Regions from separate parts of the Rhizobium sp. SG570 genome, predicted to be linked through region 3. Evidence: riboswitches for the same ligand, from Rfam matches in the RefSeq annotation. Region 3 holds a riboswitch; each other region holds the start of a gene.
The links. Region 3 has a riboswitch for cobalamin ahead of nrdH (glutaredoxin-like protein NrdH). Riboswitches for the same ligand answer to the same signal wherever they lie in the genome.
Positions count from the first base shown of each region.

Region 1 (5,834 bases), on a different contig from region 3:
CCGGCCGGACGGAGCGCTGTCGCCCGACGGCCGCGTCATGGGGACATACCTGCACGGGCTTTTCGGCAGCGATGCGTACCGGGCAAGACTGCTCGAAAGCTTCGGCCTTAACGGCGAGCGGACGGGCTACCGCGCGGGCGTCGACGCGGCGCTGGACGAGATCGCGACCGAACTGGAAGGCGTCCTCGATCCTGCCTGGCTCGACAGCCTTGTCAGCTAGGGCAATTCCAGGAAAAGTGCGCAACGGTTTTCCGTCCGGAAGTGCGTAAAAACAATAATCTAAAGCTGTTTAGCGATTCCATGAGCCGCTTAACGGCTCTAGAGCTCGCCGGAAACCTCGCGACGGCGGCGGTCGAGCTCTTCGCTGTAGCGACGCAATGTGTAACTCTCGGTCAGCAGCCCCACGACCTTGCGTTCAATGAGGTCGTTTATGACCACGAGCGCTTCGCTCTTCGTCTGGTCGAACATGGCTGCGGCCTGCTTGGCGTTCATCTGCGGCTGCAGGAATTCGTTGCGATGGCGGATGAAATCGGCAAGGCCATGTTCCTCGTCATCTTTCTCGACCGGGCTCGCATAAATATCCGGCACCAGCACCATGCCGGAATATTTCTCTTTGTCGTCGATCAGAATGACGCGCTGCGCCGAGCCGATCGGAAAGGCTTTGCGGAATTCCTCGATGCTCATGCCGACGCTTGCCGTATGCACATCCGGGCGCATCATGCGTGCCACAGTGAGGTTGCGGATCCACCCGACGTCGTGTGCGCTGCGGATGCTTTCTCCACGCAGATGGAAGCGCCATGTGGCGAAGGAATAGCCGAAGGTCGTGCGCACGACGAGAGACGAGGTGATGACAGCAGCCAAGACCAGCGCGGTAATCGGAAAGTCGCCGGTGATCTCCAGCGCCAGGAACGTCATCGTCAGCGGGCCGCCGATGATCGAAACGGCAAGCGCACTCATGCCGACCACCGCATAGACGGCTGGCGTCAGCGTGGCGTGATCGAAATAGGGGGCGCAATAGGCGAAAATCTTGCCGAGCAGCGCGCCCATGAACAGCGATGCGAAGAACAAGCCGCCCCTGAAGCCGGAGCCGATCGACACAGCCGAGGCGAGGGATTTCAAAACGAAAAGGCTGACCAGCGCCCACAAGGTTACATCGGTGGAGAGATTGAGATGGAGGGCTCCGTGGCCGGCCGATAGAACCTGGGGTGATATCAAAGCCAGCAAGCCGACGAACAGGCCGCCGAGCGCCGGGCGGAAAGGCGGCGCAATCGAGCTCTTGCGCGCCAGTTCCTCGACCCAGGCGACGCCCTGCATGATCAGGATGCCGATGCCGGCGCAAAAAGCGCCGAGCAAAACAGCCGGAAGGTAATCCGCCGGCACTATTGTGCCGAAATGGCCGATATCGATGGCGAAGTCGTCGCCGGCGAGCAGCCTTGCGATCATCGTCGATATCAGGGCCGAGACGACGACGGGCGTCAGGGTCAGGATGGAATAGGTGCCGATGATCAGCTCGAAGGCGTAAAAGGCGCCGGTCAGCGGTGCGTTAAACGCTGCGGCAATGGCGCCGGCAGCACCGCAGCCCACGAGCATGCGCAGATCCGCGCGGCGCATCTGCATCTTGTAACCGAACTTCGAAGCGATGCCGGCGGCAAGCTGCGTGTAGCCCGCCTCAAGCCCGACGGAGGCGCCGAACCCATTCGAGATCAGGTTCTGCACGGCGACGATGATGCTGTCGGTCAAGGACATGCGTCCGCCATGCAGCGCATTCGCCTCGATCGGGTCGACCATCGGCTTCTTGCGGGTGCGTGAAAGAATATAGAGCAGAATACCAAGAATGATGCCGCCGGCTATCGGGGCTATCAGCACCACCGATTTGTCCGGGATCGCCACTGCCGCCGAGCTCAGGCGCTCGTAATCCGTGATCCCGTAGATGAGGCTGTGCAGCTTGCGCGAAACGAAACTCATGGCCGTAACGGCGCAGCCGGACGCGATGCCCACGAGCGCGCCGGCGAAAACGAGTCCTAGTTCGCCGCGGCGGAGCAGCGCTCTAAATCGACCAAGATCGAATAGGGCTGAGAAGACGCCCAGGCGACGGGGTTGGAATTTCTGCAACATTGGGGACGGACGATACGTTTCTACTCGAATATGAGGGCTTAGCCTCTATAAACTCCTAACATCAAAGAAATACGGCAAAAAAAGTGATGTGTTCTCGGGATTATGCGGCGATTTCGCGGCTGGGACAGCCGATGTCGCACCCATGTCCTTGATTGACTTGAACTAAGTGAAAGCCTAATCATTGCCGGCATAACGAATGGTTTCCGAGCGGCGATGTGCCGCATGGGATGAAAAGGGAATGTGAAGGGGCGGACCCAATCCGGGCGTTCTCATCACAGCCGACCCCGCGACTGTAGAGCGGTCAGGGTCTTTCGTCCGGTTTGACAGCTATCCCGCCGATGGTTCGCATGGGGCGAACAGGCGGAGAAACTTCAAGCCGGAAAAGCCACTGGTGTGGCATCATGATCTACCAGGGCTGGACGCCTCCGATATCTACGAATCGTCCGTCTTTTCATGATGCATTGCCGGGAAGGCGAGAAAGATCCGCTGGTGCACGATCGGGGGCGACCGGTTTCGGTCTGCCCCCTCGTTGCGCCTTAACCGCGAGCCAGGAGACCTGCCATACGTGCCGGGCACAGCGCCCATCTTGGGACGCATGTCTCGCTGCCAGCACGGAGGTTGTCATGGCGCCAAACGAATTTCTCGCGCGTAAGCGCGCCCCTTTCGGTCTTAGCCGCGTTGCGCGGCTCCGTGCCCTCGTATGGGGGCGACAATAGCTCATGCCATCCTCACAATCCCGCGCTGTTTTCGTTCTCGGCGGCGCGCGCTCCGGCAAATCCCGATTCGCCGAATCGCTGATCTCGGATACCGGCCTTGACCGTCACTATGTGGCGACCGGACGAGCCTGGGACGACGAAATGCGCGAACGTATCGCGCAGCATCGAAACGAACGCGGCGATCTCTGGACGACGCACGAGGAGCCGCTCGACCTGACCGCCCGGCTGGCGGCGATCGACGGCGATGGCCGCGCTGTTCTCGTCGATTGCCTGACGCTGTGGGTCACCAATCTGATGATGGCCGAACGAAACGTCGCAGCTGAATTTGCTGTTCTTACCGAATTTTTGCCGAAGGCCAAGGCGCGGCTCGTGCTCGTCTCCAACGAGGTCGGGCTCGGCATCGTGCCGGAAAACCGCATGGCGCGCGAATTTCGCGATCATGCCGGCCGGCTGCACCAGATGATCGCGGCGACAAGCGCCGAAGTCTATTTTATCGCGGCGGGATTGCCGCTGAAAATGAAGGGTTGATCCACATGAACCAGGCAAAGATTCCCGCCACCGTCATCACCGGCTTTCTGGGAGCCGGCAAGACAACGATGATTCGCAACCTGTTGCAGAATGCCGGCGGCAGGAAGATCGCCCTCATCATCAACGAGTTCGGTGATCTGGGTGTCGACGGCGACGTGCTCAAGGGCTGCGGCGCGGAGAACTGCACCGAGGACGACATCATCGAGCTGACCAATGGCTGCATCTGCTGCACCGTCGCCGACGATTTCATCCCGACCATGACCAAGCTTTTGGAGCGTGACGCGCGTCCCGACCATATCATCATCGAGACCTCCGGTCTGGCGCTGCCGCAGCCGCTGGTCGCTGCCTTCAACTGGCCTGACATCCGCACGCATGTCACCGTCGATGGCGTCATCACCGTGGTCGACAGCGCCGCCGTCGCCGCAGGCCGCTTTGCCGACGATCATGATGCCGTCGAAGCCCGTCGTGTCGAGGACGATTCGCTCGATCACGAAAGCCCGATCGAGGAACTGTTCGAGGACCAGCTGACCTGCGCCGATCTGATCGTTCTCAACAAGACCGACCTGATCGACGTCGCCGGCCTTGGCCGCGTGCGTGCGGAAGTCGCGTCACGCACCGTCCGCAAGCCGACGATCATCGAGGCGAAGAACGGCGACGTGCCGGCAGCCATTCTGCTCGGCCTCGGCATCGGTACCGAAGGTGATATCGTCAACCGCAAATCGCACCATGAGTTGGAACACGAAGACGGCACACCACATGATCACGACGAATTCGACAGCTTCGTCGTCGAGCTTGGCCCCATTGCCGACCCGAACGCCTTCATCGAAGCGCTGAAGAGCGTCATTTCCGAACATGATATCCTGCGTCTCAAGGGTTTTGTCGATGTGCCCGGCAAGCCGATGCGCTTGCAGGTACAGGCCGTCGGCAGCCGCATCGACAACTATTTCGACCGTACCTGGGCGCCCGGCGAGGAGCGCGCGACGCGGCTGGTTGTCATCGGTCTGCACGAGATGGACGAAGGGATCGTGCGCAAGGCGATCGAAGCGCTGGTCTAAGGCAAAGTCATGCATCTCCTCCTAGCCCAGAAGGGAACGATCAGTGACGGCGACGAGGCGATCGATCTCGGCCAGTCGCCGGGCGATATCCTCTTCCTGTCGGCGGCCGATACCGAGCTTGCGGCGATAGCCGCGGCTCGCGGGCAAGGCGAGGGCAGCTGTTCCCTGCGGCTTGCGAGCCTGATGAGCCTCAAGCATCCGATGTCGGTCGATACCTATATCGAGCGCACCGCGCGGCATGCGAAGCTGATCGTCGTGCGAGCGCTCGGAGGTGCGAGCTATTTCCACTATGCACTGGAGGCGCTGCACGCTTGTGCTGCGCGTCAGGGTGCGGCGATCGCCGTGCTGCCGGGAGATTCGAAACCCGATCCAGGGCTGACGCCCTTTTCCAATGTCGCGCTCGATGATCTCAATGCGCTCTGGTCCTATTTGATCGAGGGCGGGGAGGCGAACTCCAGGGCGTTTCTCGCCTATGCCGAGGCGATGCTGTCAGGGGCGGAAAAGCCGATGCCGGCCGCACCCTTGATGAAGGCCGGGATCTGGTGGCCGGGCAGGGGTGCGATTGGGATCGAGGAGTGGAGGAGTGTTTCTACGTCGTGTGGAAGCACCCCCTCATCCGCCCTTCGGGCACTTTCTCCCCGGGGGGAGAAGGCGGAAGTCGAGGGTGCAGTATTACCCTCGCCCCAGCGGGGAGAGGGTGGCGCCCCTGAGTTTATCGAAGGAGCGCCGGGTGAGGGGGCGTTACAGGGAGCGGAGCAGTTGGCGGACCTCAAAGTTCCGACTGTCGCCATCTCCTTCTATCGCGCTCTCGTCCAGAGCGGCGAAACCAGGCCTGTCGAAGCCATGATGCAAGCACTCATCGCAGAGGGTATGCGGCCGTTGCCGGTGTTCGCCTATAGTTTGAAGGATGCGGTATCCGTCGGCATTCTGGAGAGCGTTTTTGCCGAGCTGAAGCCGGATGTCGTCGTCAACACGACAGGCTTTGCAGTTTCCGCGCCGGGCGCAGACCGTCAACCGACGGTTCTCGAAACAGGCGAGGCGATCGTCCTGCAGGCAATCCTTTCGGCTTCGTCCAAGGAAGCCTGGGAGGCATCGTCGCAGGGGCTTTCGGCGCGCGATCTCGGCATGAATGTCGCGCTGCCGGAAGTCGACGGGCGTGTGCTTGCCCGCGCCGTGTCATTCAAGGCGGCGGCGCGTTACGACGAGCGGGTCGAGGCCAATATCGTTGTCAGCGAACCGCTTGATGATCGCATGCGCTACACGGCACGGCTGGCCGCGAACTGGGCGCGATTGCGCAACGCGCAGCCGCGGGATCGTCGCGTTGCGCTCGTCATGGCGAATTACCCGAACCGGGATGGCCGTCTGGGCAATGGCGTCGGATTGGACACCCCCGCCGGTACGATCGAGGTTTTGAGAGCGA
Region 1 covers NZ_JAAZQI010000008.1:24,018-29,851, reverse strand. Annotated here, with positions in the region: gene FHT28_RS17200 (cobyric acid synthase) at 1-220, shown strand, start outside; gene FHT28_RS17195 (chloride channel protein) at 319-2,115, opposite strand; cobalamin riboswitch at 2,296-2,694, shown strand; gene cobU (bifunctional adenosylcobinamide kinase/adenosylcobinamide-phosphate guanylyltransferase) at 2,835-3,359, shown strand; gene cobW (cobalamin biosynthesis protein CobW) at 3,365-4,414, shown strand; gene cobN (cobaltochelatase subunit CobN) at 4,424-5,834, shown strand, end outside.
Region 1: another riboswitch for cobalamin. It lies ahead of cobU (bifunctional adenosylcobinamide kinase/adenosylcobinamide-phosphate guanylyltransferase); the one in region 3 lies ahead of nrdH (glutaredoxin-like protein NrdH).

Region 2 (5,834 bases), on a different contig from region 3:
CATCAATCCCGATGGGCGCCTCTAACTCGACTTTGGATGATGATTCAATTTCACCGCGCACGGATGCCTGACCGGATTGCCTCTCCATCAACTCGATATTCGAGCCTGAGCGATACCATTGTATCCGGAAAAATATAATGCCAGTGGTTGGACCTCTTCCAGGAGAATCCCATAATCAGACTCCACCGCCCGATCCCTGTCGGGAAAATCGCTATTGAACTCGGCAGCATAGTGTTCTCGACGCCCGCCTGGGCTGACCGTGTGGCGACCGATCAGATCGACCGTCAGGTGCATATTCCGGATGTCGTGAACCGCGTCATCATCCTGCAGCACCAGACCCTCAACATCGCCGTCCAGCTCGAAGCGCTCTGCGGCATCGCGGTTCGTTCGGCGAAACTCGGCAGCGGTCAGTGGGAGGAAACCGCTTTCGCGCCGCTGTTCCGGCAAAGGGACAGGAAAGGAAGCTGTCGCGACAGGGGCAGTAGATATTGCGAGACGCCGGATTTGTTTCGATCGACTGATCCGAATAGCCTGCCTATGCATCGAAATGCCCGCTGGTGGGATCAAGCCCTGACGATGTGGATCCCGTAACTCCTCACGCTCTCATCTCCTACGATGTCCCTCATATGCAAGGGCACGTCCGATTCCACCGACCAGCGGTCTTTTACAACAAGGTGCTTTGGAAGATGGTCGACGATGCCCGAGATGACCTTTTCGTAGTCTACAATGATCGCTTCGCGACCGATCAGGCGATCGATCAAACTGGCATCGCTCGCCACGTGGCCGTTTTCGCAAAACCAATAGGATATGAGGTCCAGCTCCGAATTCGACGGCAAATCGGGAGGCAGGGTCTGGTTGAGAAAGCTGAAATTGCCGGCGCAACCGGAATCCGTCAGCACCGTTTGCGCGATGTTCAAGTGTAAGGGCGATTGATCGACGAAGGTCAGGTGCAGCCTCGGGTTCGTAGCGAGAAATGCGAACGTCAATCCGAAGACGCCCGAGCCGCAGCCTAGGTCGCGCACGTTTTCGTATTTCACCGGGTCGATATTCGCGGAGAGCAAAGCCAGGCAGCATTTGAGAGCGTTTTTAATTCCATACGCCTTCGTAAAAGTCTCAGCCTGCGTCTTGTGGTCAAATATGAAAATTCTTGCTGCGCTTTCGACTTCTTCTCTGAGCGCCAAAGCCTCTTGATCGGCTTTGAAGATTCCCGACCTTGCCTGTAACGCCGCTGCCAATTCAGCCAGCTCGACCGGAAACGTCCCCTGTTGCATTTTCATCCATCATTTTGGTTAGGCTCACGCCGTCTGGTGAGCAGTGATAATGTCGATATATTGGCCCGCAGGGCGTTTTAGATATGAATTCTATTATGCAGATCGATAAATGAACTTCGCCGGATGTGAACGCATCCATTTCATTCTCATACAACGAGACGAGCGTGTTCTTCAATGTCGAGCAACTCGTCGTCGAGGTGGAGAAGAGAAGAAACATTGCGCGGCTTTTGTCGATGGATGTGCTTGACGGCGAGCGGTCGTCCGACATAACTGGATGCGACGGTTCCCCAAGGAAGACTCTACGGGGATTAATAGGGAACACGGTGAGGGCGACCCAAAGGGGACCTAGACCGTGGCTGCCCCCGCAACTGTAAGCGGATTGCCGGTCATCCCGGAGCGACCAGCTTGCTGGTCATCTCCCAGGGTCTTCGGACCATGCCACTGCGCGGAAACGGCGCGGGAAGGCAGATGATTGTCAGACATCCGCGAGCCAGGAGACCTGCCGTCAATCACGATCCAATCAGCCGGGCGGGGATGCCCGGAAAGGGACAGAGAATGATTGACCTGAGCCTTCGATATTACCCGGCACTCTTCGTTCTTGATTGGGATTTCCGCGACCGGCTGCGGTGTGCCTGAGCGCTGTTGCGCTGACGTCACTCAGTTTTTCATCCCTATCGAGATCTTTCATGCGCCATTTTCTGACGACCATTACATTTGCGCTCGGCCTTGCCGGCTTCGCAGCTCCCGGTTTTGCAGCGACCCAGTATCCCCTCACCATCAACAATTGCGGCCAGCAGGTCACCTTTAAAAAGGCTCCAGCTCGGATCCTGTCCATCGGTCAAGGCATGACCGAGATCCTGCTGTCGCTCGGCCTTGCCGACAAGATCGTCGGAACGGCCGTCTGGGTCGGGCCTGTTCTGCCACAATATGCCGAAGCCAACGGCAAGATCCCGCGTCTTGCCGATAATGACCCGAGTTTCGAAGCGGTTGTCGGCAAGGAACCGGACCTCGTTGCCGCCGAATTCGAATGGCATGTCGGTCCGCAAGGTTCGGTCGGCAAGCGCGAGCAGTTCTCCGGGCTTGGCATCAACACCTACATCGCGCCGACCGACTGCGTTGCCAAGGTCAATGCCGACGGCGGTGACGGCGTGCGCAAGGAACTCTTCACGATGGACCTGATCTATCAGGAGATCGATGAACTCGCGCGGATTTTCGACGTCAATGATCGCGGCGATGCGCTGATCGCTGACCTCAAGAAGCGTCAGGCGGAAGCAGTGGCTTCAATTGCCGGCGCACAGGCCAAGAACCTGCCGATTGTGTTCTGGTTCTCGAGCAAGGAAGTCAACGGCGATGCCTTCATCGCCGGCAAGAACAGTGCGCCGGCGTATATCCTCAAGACACTCGGCGCCAGGAACGTCGTGACGACGGAGGAGGAATGGCCGCTGGTTGGATGGGAGACGATCGCGCAGGCCAATCCGGCCGTGGTCGTCATCGCGACGATGGATCGCCGGCGCTACGCGGCCGACGATCCCAAGGTAAAGCTCGATTTCCTCGAGAAGGACCCGGTCACGAGCCAGCTCGATGCAGTCAAGAACAAGCACTTCGTGATGATGGACGCGCAGTCGATGAATCCCACCATCCGGACCATCGACGGCATCGAGACCCTGGCCAAGGGCATCAAGTCCTTCGGCCTGGCGCAATAGATGCGCGGGATCGCAAGACGGCAGAAGCGGTGGGCGCTATTGGCGCTCACCATCGCCGCAATCGTGCTCCTGGCGCTCATGATCAGCCTTGCCGTGTCGATCGGCGAGATTTCCATCCCGCTGGCCACAACAGCCAAGGCCGTTGCGAACCGGCTGATGGGGACGGATTTCGAGTTGAGCCGGATCCATCAGGGTATCGTCTGGGACTACAGGCTGAGCCGAGCGCTCGTAGCCGCCAGCGCCGGCGCCTCATTGGCGCTGAGCGGCGTGATCCTGCAGGCCATGCTGCGTAATCCGCTCGCCGAACCCTATGTGCTCGGCATTTCAGCAGGCGCCTCGACCGGCGCGGTCTGCGTCATGATCCTCGGTCTCGGCTCGGGAATCCTGGGCCTTTCGGGCGGGGCCTTCCTCGGCGCGATCGCGGCCTTTCTCTTCGTCGGCCTCCTGGCTACGGGCGTCGGCGGCACAAGCGAGCGGATCATCCTGTGCGGCGTCGCCGGCTCGCAGCTCTTCAATGCACTCACCTCCTATATCGTCACCACATCGGCGAATGCCGAGCAGGCAAGGGGTGTCATGTTCTGGCTGCTCGGCTCGTTGAGCGGCGTGCGCTGGCCGGATGTCTATCTTTCGGGGCCGGTTGCCATTGTCGGCTTTGCAATCTGCATGGGACATGTCCGGGTTCTGGACGCCTTCGTCTTTGGCACCGATGCTGCGGCTTCGCTCGGCATTGCGGTGCGGCGCGCGCAGATCGTCCTGCTTGGGACGACGGCGCTCATGACGGCTGCGGTCGTCAGCATCGTCGGCTCGATCGGCTTTGTCGGTCTCGTCATCCCGCATGCGGCCCGTTTTCTGGTTGGCCCCAGTCATGATCGGCTGCTGCCGGCGGCGGCGCTTACCGGCGCGATCTTCATGGTCGGCGCCGATATCGTCTCGAGGATCATCATCCCTCAGCAGATCCTGCCGATCGGCGTGGTCACCGCCTTGTTCGGCGCCCCGGCCTTCGCAATCATTCTCTATCGCGCCCGGAGGACGGCATGAGCATCGCGGTCGACAAGGTAACCTTCGCGGCCGGCAACACGCTGATCGTCAACGGCATCAGCTTGACGGTGGAGAAGGGAAAGGTCCTCGGTCTGCTCGGACCGAACGGTTCCGGGAAGTCCAGCCTCCTGCGGCTGATCTGCCGCTTGAGAAAAGTACGCAGCGGTATCATCCGGCTCGGCGGCAACGATATCGCGGCCATCCCGCGCGGCGATATCGCCCGCCGGATCGCGCTGGTCGAGCAGCAGGCGACGACGGAGACGCAGGTGACCGTGATGGACGTGGTTCGCCTTGGTCGCACGCCGCATCGCGGCCCATTGTCGGCCTGGAGCGCTCGTGACGATACGGTCGTCCTCGATGCGCTTGGGCGTGTGGGCATGCAGGGCAGGGCGGCGCAGCTCTGGCAGACCTTGTCGGGTGGCGAGCGCCAGCGCGTCCATATCGCCAGAGCCCTTGCGCAGACCCCCAGCGAACTGCTCCTGGACGAGCCGACGAACCATCTCGATATCCAGCATCAGCTCGATATTCTGGGACTGGTCTCGAAGCTCGACGTCACCTGCATCATTGCCCTGCACGATCTCAATCTGGCGGCCATGTTCTGTGACAGCCTGGCCGTGCTGCAGGAGGGCGAGGTGGTTGCGGCCGGAGCTCCCGAAGATGTTCTGACGGAGGAACTGATCGGCCGGGTCTTCGGCGTGCGCGCCCATGTCCAGAAATCTTTGGTCCACGGCCGCTGCAACATTCAATACATGACGGGTTGAATGTATTCGCACAGTCACGATACCGCGTGGTTCCACGCGAATGGAGTTCGGGCCAATGTTCGACTTTCGCAGTGTCGTCTTTGCACGCCGCCCATGTCGTTTTCACCGGCGCCGTGCGCGTGTAGAAGGATGCTGGCTGATGTGCATGGAGCGCATTCCTTGAGCTGCATTTGAACCGACCGTGATGGCTATCTCGAGCATGTCGTGTCGGAATCTCGTTTAGCCAATCGTCTTCAAGACAGACAAGCTATGGAGAACGGCGATGACGATTACTATTACCGCCTTTGAACGGTCGCCCGATCGCGGCAAGGGTCTGGCGCGTGACATGCGCGTTCGTTGGGCGCTCGAAGAAGTCGGTCAGCCTTACGACGTTCGTCTTCTTTCGTTCAAAGCGATGAAGGAACCCACACACCTCGCGCTTCATCCTTTCGGGCAGATTCCGACCTATGAAGAAGGCGATCTCGTCCTGTTCGAGTCGGGGGCGATCGTGCTCCATATCGCGGAGCACTATCAAGGCCTGCTGCCGGACGATGCCAAGGCCCGGGCGCGCGCCATCACATGGATGTTTGCCGCGCTTACCACGATGGAGCCGCCGATCGTCGATCGCGAAGTCGCCAAGCTTCTGGAGCGTGACGAGACCTGGTACGAGCAGCGCCTGCCCATGGTCGAGGAACGCATCCGCAAGCGGCTGAGCGAACTTTCTGGTCACCTTGGCGATGCCGACTGGCTTGGCGGCAAGTTCAGCGCCGGTGACCTTCTGATGGTGTCGGTGCTGCTCAGGTTGAAAAGCTCGGGTCTACTGGACGAATATCGGAACCTCTCCGCCTATGTTGCTCGCGGTGAGGCGCGGCCCGCATACAAGCGTGCTTTCGAGGCTCAATTGGTGGTTTTTACCGCCGCGTCGACTGGCTGACGAAGCTCAGCTTTCGACCGGGTGTCGCCGTTAGGGGCGCTTGCTGCATAAGACCGGAACGATATAGCGTCCGCCTATGCGCGCGCCCGCGTTGGTGCGGTAAAGGCTGCGATCGTCGTTTCGTCATGGCCCGCTTCGCCGAGGAGGC
Region 2 covers NZ_JAAZQI010000030.1:15,337-21,170, reverse strand. Annotated here, with positions in the region: gene FHT28_RS36765 (hypothetical protein) at 232-591, shown strand; gene FHT28_RS33440 (methyltransferase) at 564-1,271, opposite strand; cobalamin riboswitch at 1,535-1,793, shown strand; gene FHT28_RS33435 (ABC transporter substrate-binding protein) at 1,958-2,974, shown strand; gene FHT28_RS33430 (iron ABC transporter permease) at 2,975-4,012, shown strand; gene FHT28_RS33425 (ABC transporter ATP-binding protein) at 4,009-4,773, shown strand; gene FHT28_RS33420 (glutathione S-transferase family protein) at 5,036-5,686, shown strand; gene FHT28_RS33415 (LysR family transcriptional regulator) at 5,761-5,834, opposite strand, start outside.
Region 2: another riboswitch for cobalamin. It lies ahead of FHT28_RS33435 (ABC transporter substrate-binding protein); the one in region 3 lies ahead of nrdH (glutaredoxin-like protein NrdH).

Region 3 (5,834 bases):
TCCTGACGCTTGTCGTATCGGCCTGGCCGAAGTTGCTGCCCCTCGCGGGGGATCGGCTGACGCCCCGGCTGGCGGGCAAGTGGATACTGATATTTCCCGCCATACTGTTCATCTTGCTCAGGCTCGCGCTGCGGCCGGCCTTCCCCCCGACACTCAATATCCTCACCGACTGGTACAGCCATAGTATCTATCTGATGTCATTTCTGCTCGGTGTCGTGATGGCCATGCGCAGCGAATGCTGGGAGGCGGTCGTCGACGCGCGAAAACCCGCCCTGATCCTGGCGCTGGGTTGTGCGGTGCTTCTGACGATGCTCTTCCCGGGCCTGCCTGCCGGCGAGCCTGACATGTGGCAGGCATTTGCGGGAAGGGTGCTTGCCGGCACGTTCCAATGGTGTGCGATCGTCGCAATTCTCGGATACGCAAAGGTCTGGCTGAATTCGGAGAACGCCGTTGTCCGCTATCTGAACAGGGCAGTGCTGACCTACTACGTGCTTCACCAGACGGTCATGTTGGTTATTGCCTACTGGTTGCGTGAGTTTGGGTTGATGTCCGCCTCGTCTTTCATCCCGATCGTGGTTGCGACGCTCGCCGTCTGTGCGTTGTGTTACGAACTGAAACGACGCCTGGAAATCTCCTGGAAAGCCAGGATCCGCGCTGGCATTGCCTGACGTATGGATATCTCGATGTTCACCCGGCATGGGCTCCCTGGAGCAATCTCTCTGCTTCAGGGTTAAGAGGGCGTCCGGTGCGCCGACAATCGGCCCCGGCTTTCACGATATCCACTCGCCGCACATTCCCGAGGTCGAGAAGATGACCGATCTTCTGTCGTTGTCGCGAAAACGTCTTCGGGACTTAGCCGCAGGCCTTATCAACATCTTAAATGAAGGATCGGTGACGGAACCTGTTGACGCAAATTTAACCTCGTCTACTATATCTAGTGTTCGAGGTTCCTTCGATTCGCAAGGATTGGAGGCTAAGATGGGAATACGGTCGCCGAGCATGATGCTCGTCAAGCCGTAGCTGCCCCCGCAACTGTGAGCGGCGAGTATTGTTCTGCATGTGCCACTGAGGAATATATGCCTCGGGAAGGCATGAGCAAATACTTCGACCCGCAAGCCAGGAGACCTGCCTCGAGCAATAGCGTCCACGGGCGGGGTGTCCGGATGGCGAGCGATGGTTTGCGGCAGCTCGCCGTTGCCGTCGCTTTCCTCGAATGGCCCGCAAAGGTTACTTCGAGGTGTGAAGTCCATGTCTTTGAGTATCCTTATCTGCCTGCACGACTGACGGCCGCCTAAGCGTCCGGCAGTCGGTTGTGCCCGCCGCCATTTTTCAGATTGCCGAACGGGTGTCGCCCGACGCCCGGACGATCTCGCACGCCTGTCATATATACGAGGACATCCATGAGCATTACCGTCTACAGCAAGCCCGCTTGCGTCCAGTGCACCGCGACCACACGCGCCCTCGACCGCCAGGGTATCGATTACACCATCGTCGACGTGTCCACCGATACTGAAGCCTACGAGCTGGTGCAGGGTCTCGGCTATCGTCAGGTCCCGGTCGTTATCGCCGGCGAGCAGCATTGGGCTGGCTTCCGCCCCGACATGATCAGCGCGCTCGCCTGAGGAACCGGGCGGTGGGCGAGATCGTCTATTTCTCCAGCAGATCTGAGAACACCCATCGCTTCGTTGCCAAGCTTGCCTTGCCGGCCGCTCGCATTCCGCTCGGCGCGGGTGAAGAGCTGCGAGCGGCCCGTCCTTACGTTCTCATTGTCCCAACCTATTGTGGTGAAGGGGGCAAGGGTGCCGTGCCCAAGCAGGTTATCCGCTTCCTCAACGATGCGGATAACCGTTCAAACATCCGCGGGGTCATTGCCGCGGGCAACAGCAACTTCGGGGCGACCTTTGGTATCGCCGGCGACATCATCTCCACCAAATGCCAGGTGCCGTTTCTCTATCGGTTCGAGCTTTTGGGCACGGAAGAGGATGTCGTGAATGTCAGACACGGATTGGAACGATTTTGGACACGCTAAGCTCTTCTTTGTCGCGGCACGCGGCCGAAAAACCGCTTCACACTTTTTCTCATCCCGCGAGCGACCGGCCATCGAAGGTCACGGAAACGGCGTTGGACTATCACGCCCTCAACGCCATGCTGAACCTCTATGACGAGCAGGGTAGTATCCAACTCGACAAGGACCGCTTGGCGGCCAAGCAGTATTTCCTCCAGCATGTCAACCAGAATACGGTGTTCTTCCATAACCTGCGGGAGAAGCTCGATTACCTGGTGACGGAGGGCTATTACGAACGGGAGGTGCTGGACCAATATTCCTTCAACTTCGTCCGCGATCTCTTCGATCATGCCTATGCGAAGAAGTTCCGCTTTCCGACGTTCCTCGGCGCTTTCAAATATTACACCAGCTATACGCTGAAGACCTTCGACGGAAAGCGCTATCTGGAGCGCTATGAAGACCGTGTCTGCATGGTAGCCTTGGCGCTGGCGCGCGGCAGCGAGCAGCTTGCCCATGACATGGTGGACGAGATTATTTCCGGCCGCTTCCAGCCGGCGACGCCGACCTTCCTCAACGCCGGCAAGAAGCAGCGCGGCGAGCTGGTTTCCTGCTTCCTGCTGCGCGTCGAAGACAACATGGAATCGATCGGCCGCGCCATCAATTCCGCGCTGCAGCTTTCCAAGCGCGGCGGCGGCGTGGCGCTGTCGCTCACCAACATCCGCGAGGCCGGCGCGCCGATCAAGCACATCGAGAACCAGTCTTCCGGCATCATCCCGGTGATGAAGCTGCTCGAAGACTCTTTCTCCTACGCCAACCAGCTCGGAGCCAGGCAGGGCGCGGGCGCCGTATATCTCAACGCCCATCACCCTGATATCATGCGCTTCCTCGACACCAAGCGCGAGAATGCCGACGAGAAGATCCGCATCAAGACCCTGTCGCTCGGTGTCGTCATTCCCGACATCACCTTCGAGCTCGCGAAGAACAATGACGATATGTATCTGTTCTCGCCCTATGACGTGGAGCGCGTCTATGGCGTGCCTTTCACGGAAATCTCGGTGACAGAAAAGTACCGCGAGATGGTGGCAGACAGCCGCATCCGCAAGAAGAAGATCAAGGCGCGCGACTTCTTCCAGGTGATTGCCGAAATCCAGTTCGAAAGCGGCTATCCCTACATCATGTTCGAGGACACTGTGAACCGCGCGAACCCGATCGCCGGCCGCATCACCATGAGCAATCTCTGCTCGGAAATCCTGCAGGTGAGCGAAGCGAGCGAATACAGCGACGACCTTTCCTACACGCATATGGGCAAGGACATCTCCTGCAATCTCGGCTCGCTCAACATCGCAGCCGCGATGGACAGCCCCGATTTCGGCAAGACGATCGAAATGTCGATTCGCGCGCTGACGGCAGTCTCCGACATGAGCCATATCTCGTCGGTGCCTTCGATCGAAAAGGGCAATGACGACAGCCACGCCATCGGCCTCGGCCAGATGAACCTGCACGGCTATCTTGCCCGCGAGCGCATCTTCTACGGCTCCGAGGAAGGCGTCGATTTCACCAACATCTATTTCTATACCGTGACCTATCACGCCATCCGTGCCTCGAACCTCCTAGCGGTCGAGCGCGGGCAGAGCTTCAAGGGCTTCGAGAACTCGAAATACGCGTCCGGTGAGTACTTCGACAAATATACCGAGCAGGAATGGAAGCCGGCGACCGAACGCGTGGCCGAACTGTTCGAAAAGGCCGGCATCGCCATCCCGACACAGGAAGATTGGGCGAAGTTGAAGCAGTCCGTGATGAAGGGCGGCCTTTATAACCAGAACCTGCAGGCCGTGCCTCCCACAGGTTCGATCTCCTATATCAACCACTCGACTTCTTCGATCCATCCGATCGTCTCCAAGATCGAAATCCGCAAGGAAGGCAAGATCGGCCGCGTCTATTATCCGGCCGCCTTCATGACCAACGACAATCTCGATTATTATCAGGACGCCTACGAGATCGGGCCGGAAAAGATCATCGACACCTATGCGGCCGCCACCCAGCATGTCGATCAGGGCCTGTCCCTGACGCTGTTCTTCCGCGACACGGCAACCACGCGCGACATCAACAAGGCGCAGATCTACGCCTGGAAGAAGGGTATCAAGACCATCTACTACATCCGCCTTCGCCAGATGGCGCTGTCCGGCACCGAGGTGCAGGGCTGCGTTTCCTGCGCCCTTTGATTTCCGGTTTGAAAAGGACATTTCCGTGAACATGCAATTCAAGCCGGTAAGCCGTATCCGCGCCATCAACTGGAACCGTATCGAGGACGACAAGGATCTCGAGGTCTGGAACCGCCTGACCGGAAATTTCTGGTTGCCCGAAAAGGTGCCATTGTCGAACGACATCCCGTCCTGGGCAACCCTGAAGCCGGAGGAGCAGCAGCTCACCATCCGCGTCTTCACTGGCCTGACCCTGCTCGACACGATCCAGAACGGAGTAGGCTCCGTGAAGCTGATGGCCGACGCCGCCACGCCGCATGAAGAGGCGGTGCTGTCGAACATCTCCTTCATGGAGGCCGTGCACGCTCGATCCTACTCATCGATCTTCTCGACGCTCTGCTCGACGCCGGATGTCGACGATGCCTATCGCTGGTCGGAAGAGAACGAATTTCTGCAGCGCAAGTCGACGTTGATCATGGAGCAATATGCTTCCGGTGATCCGCTGAAGAAGAAGGTCGCCAGCGTCTTCCTCGAAAGTTTCCTGTTCTATTCGGGCTTCTACCTGCCGATGTTCTGGTCGAGCCGTGCCAAGCTCACCAACACCGCCGACATGATCCGCCTCATCATCCGCGATGAGGCGGTGCATGGCTATTACATCGGCTACAAGTTCCAGCGCGGGCTTGAGCGGCTGCCGGAGGAGCGCCGGCAGGAGATCAAGGACTTCGCCTTCGACCTCCTGCTCGAACTCTATGATAACGAGGCTAGGTACACCGAGTCACTCTATGACGGTGTCGGCTTGACCGAAGACGTCAAGAAGTTCCTGCACTACAACGCCAACAAGGCGCTGATGAACCTTGGCTACGAGGCGCTCTTTCCCGCGGAGGCCTGCAAGGTCAATCCGGCGATCCTCTCGGCGCTGTCGCCGAATGCCGACGAGAACCATGACTTCTTCTCCGGCTCCGGCTCGTCCTATGTGATCGGGAAGGCAGTCGCGACCGAAGATGAAGATTGGAATTTCTAGGACTGGGTGATCCGTCCGCACGGCGTCGGGGGTCGCCCTGACGCCGTGGGCCTACTCGGGCGCCGGTTTTCCGCCGGCCACGCCCGGCAAGCCGAAAGCCTGTTGGAAGTAGTTCCGAAATGCCTGCATCGCAGGCGTCAAGGCGTTACCCGCACGCCATGCAAGTCCCACGTCCATGGCCGGTACGGTTTCCTGGATGTTGATCGTCTCGATGCGGCGGCCTTCGAGCGACCACGGCCGATATACCATGTCGGAGAGGATGGCGACGCCCTGGTTGTTCGCGACCATGGACCGAACGGCTTCCACCGATGAAGTGCGAAGCGTTACATTCGGTTGGTAGGGGGTCTTGCTCCAATATTTGAGCGATGACTGTGCGGCTTCGTCCACCGTCAGCATGATGTAGGGCTCTTGCGATATTTCCTGCAGCCCCACGCCCTTTCGCCGCAGCAGGTGATGTTGCGCCGGAACCCAGAGCCTGCGCACCGAGCTCAACAGCGTCTCTGTCGTGATCATCGGGTTGAGAATGTTCGAGGTGAGTAGGACGGAAAGGTCGTAGCGGTTGGTCAGCAAACCTTCCTCGATCGATTCCCTGTTCAGTTCATAGAGC
Region 3 covers NZ_JAAZQI010000003.1:9,365-15,198, forward strand. Annotated here, with positions in the region: gene FHT28_RS07325 (acyltransferase family protein) at 1-668, shown strand, start outside; cobalamin riboswitch at 928-1,148, shown strand; gene nrdH (glutaredoxin-like protein NrdH) at 1,401-1,622, shown strand; gene nrdI (class Ib ribonucleoside-diphosphate reductase assembly flavoprotein NrdI) at 1,634-2,029, shown strand; gene nrdE (class 1b ribonucleoside-diphosphate reductase subunit alpha) at 2,017-4,227, shown strand; gene nrdF (class 1b ribonucleoside-diphosphate reductase subunit beta) at 4,253-5,227, shown strand; gene FHT28_RS07350 (LysR family transcriptional regulator) at 5,279-5,834, opposite strand, start outside.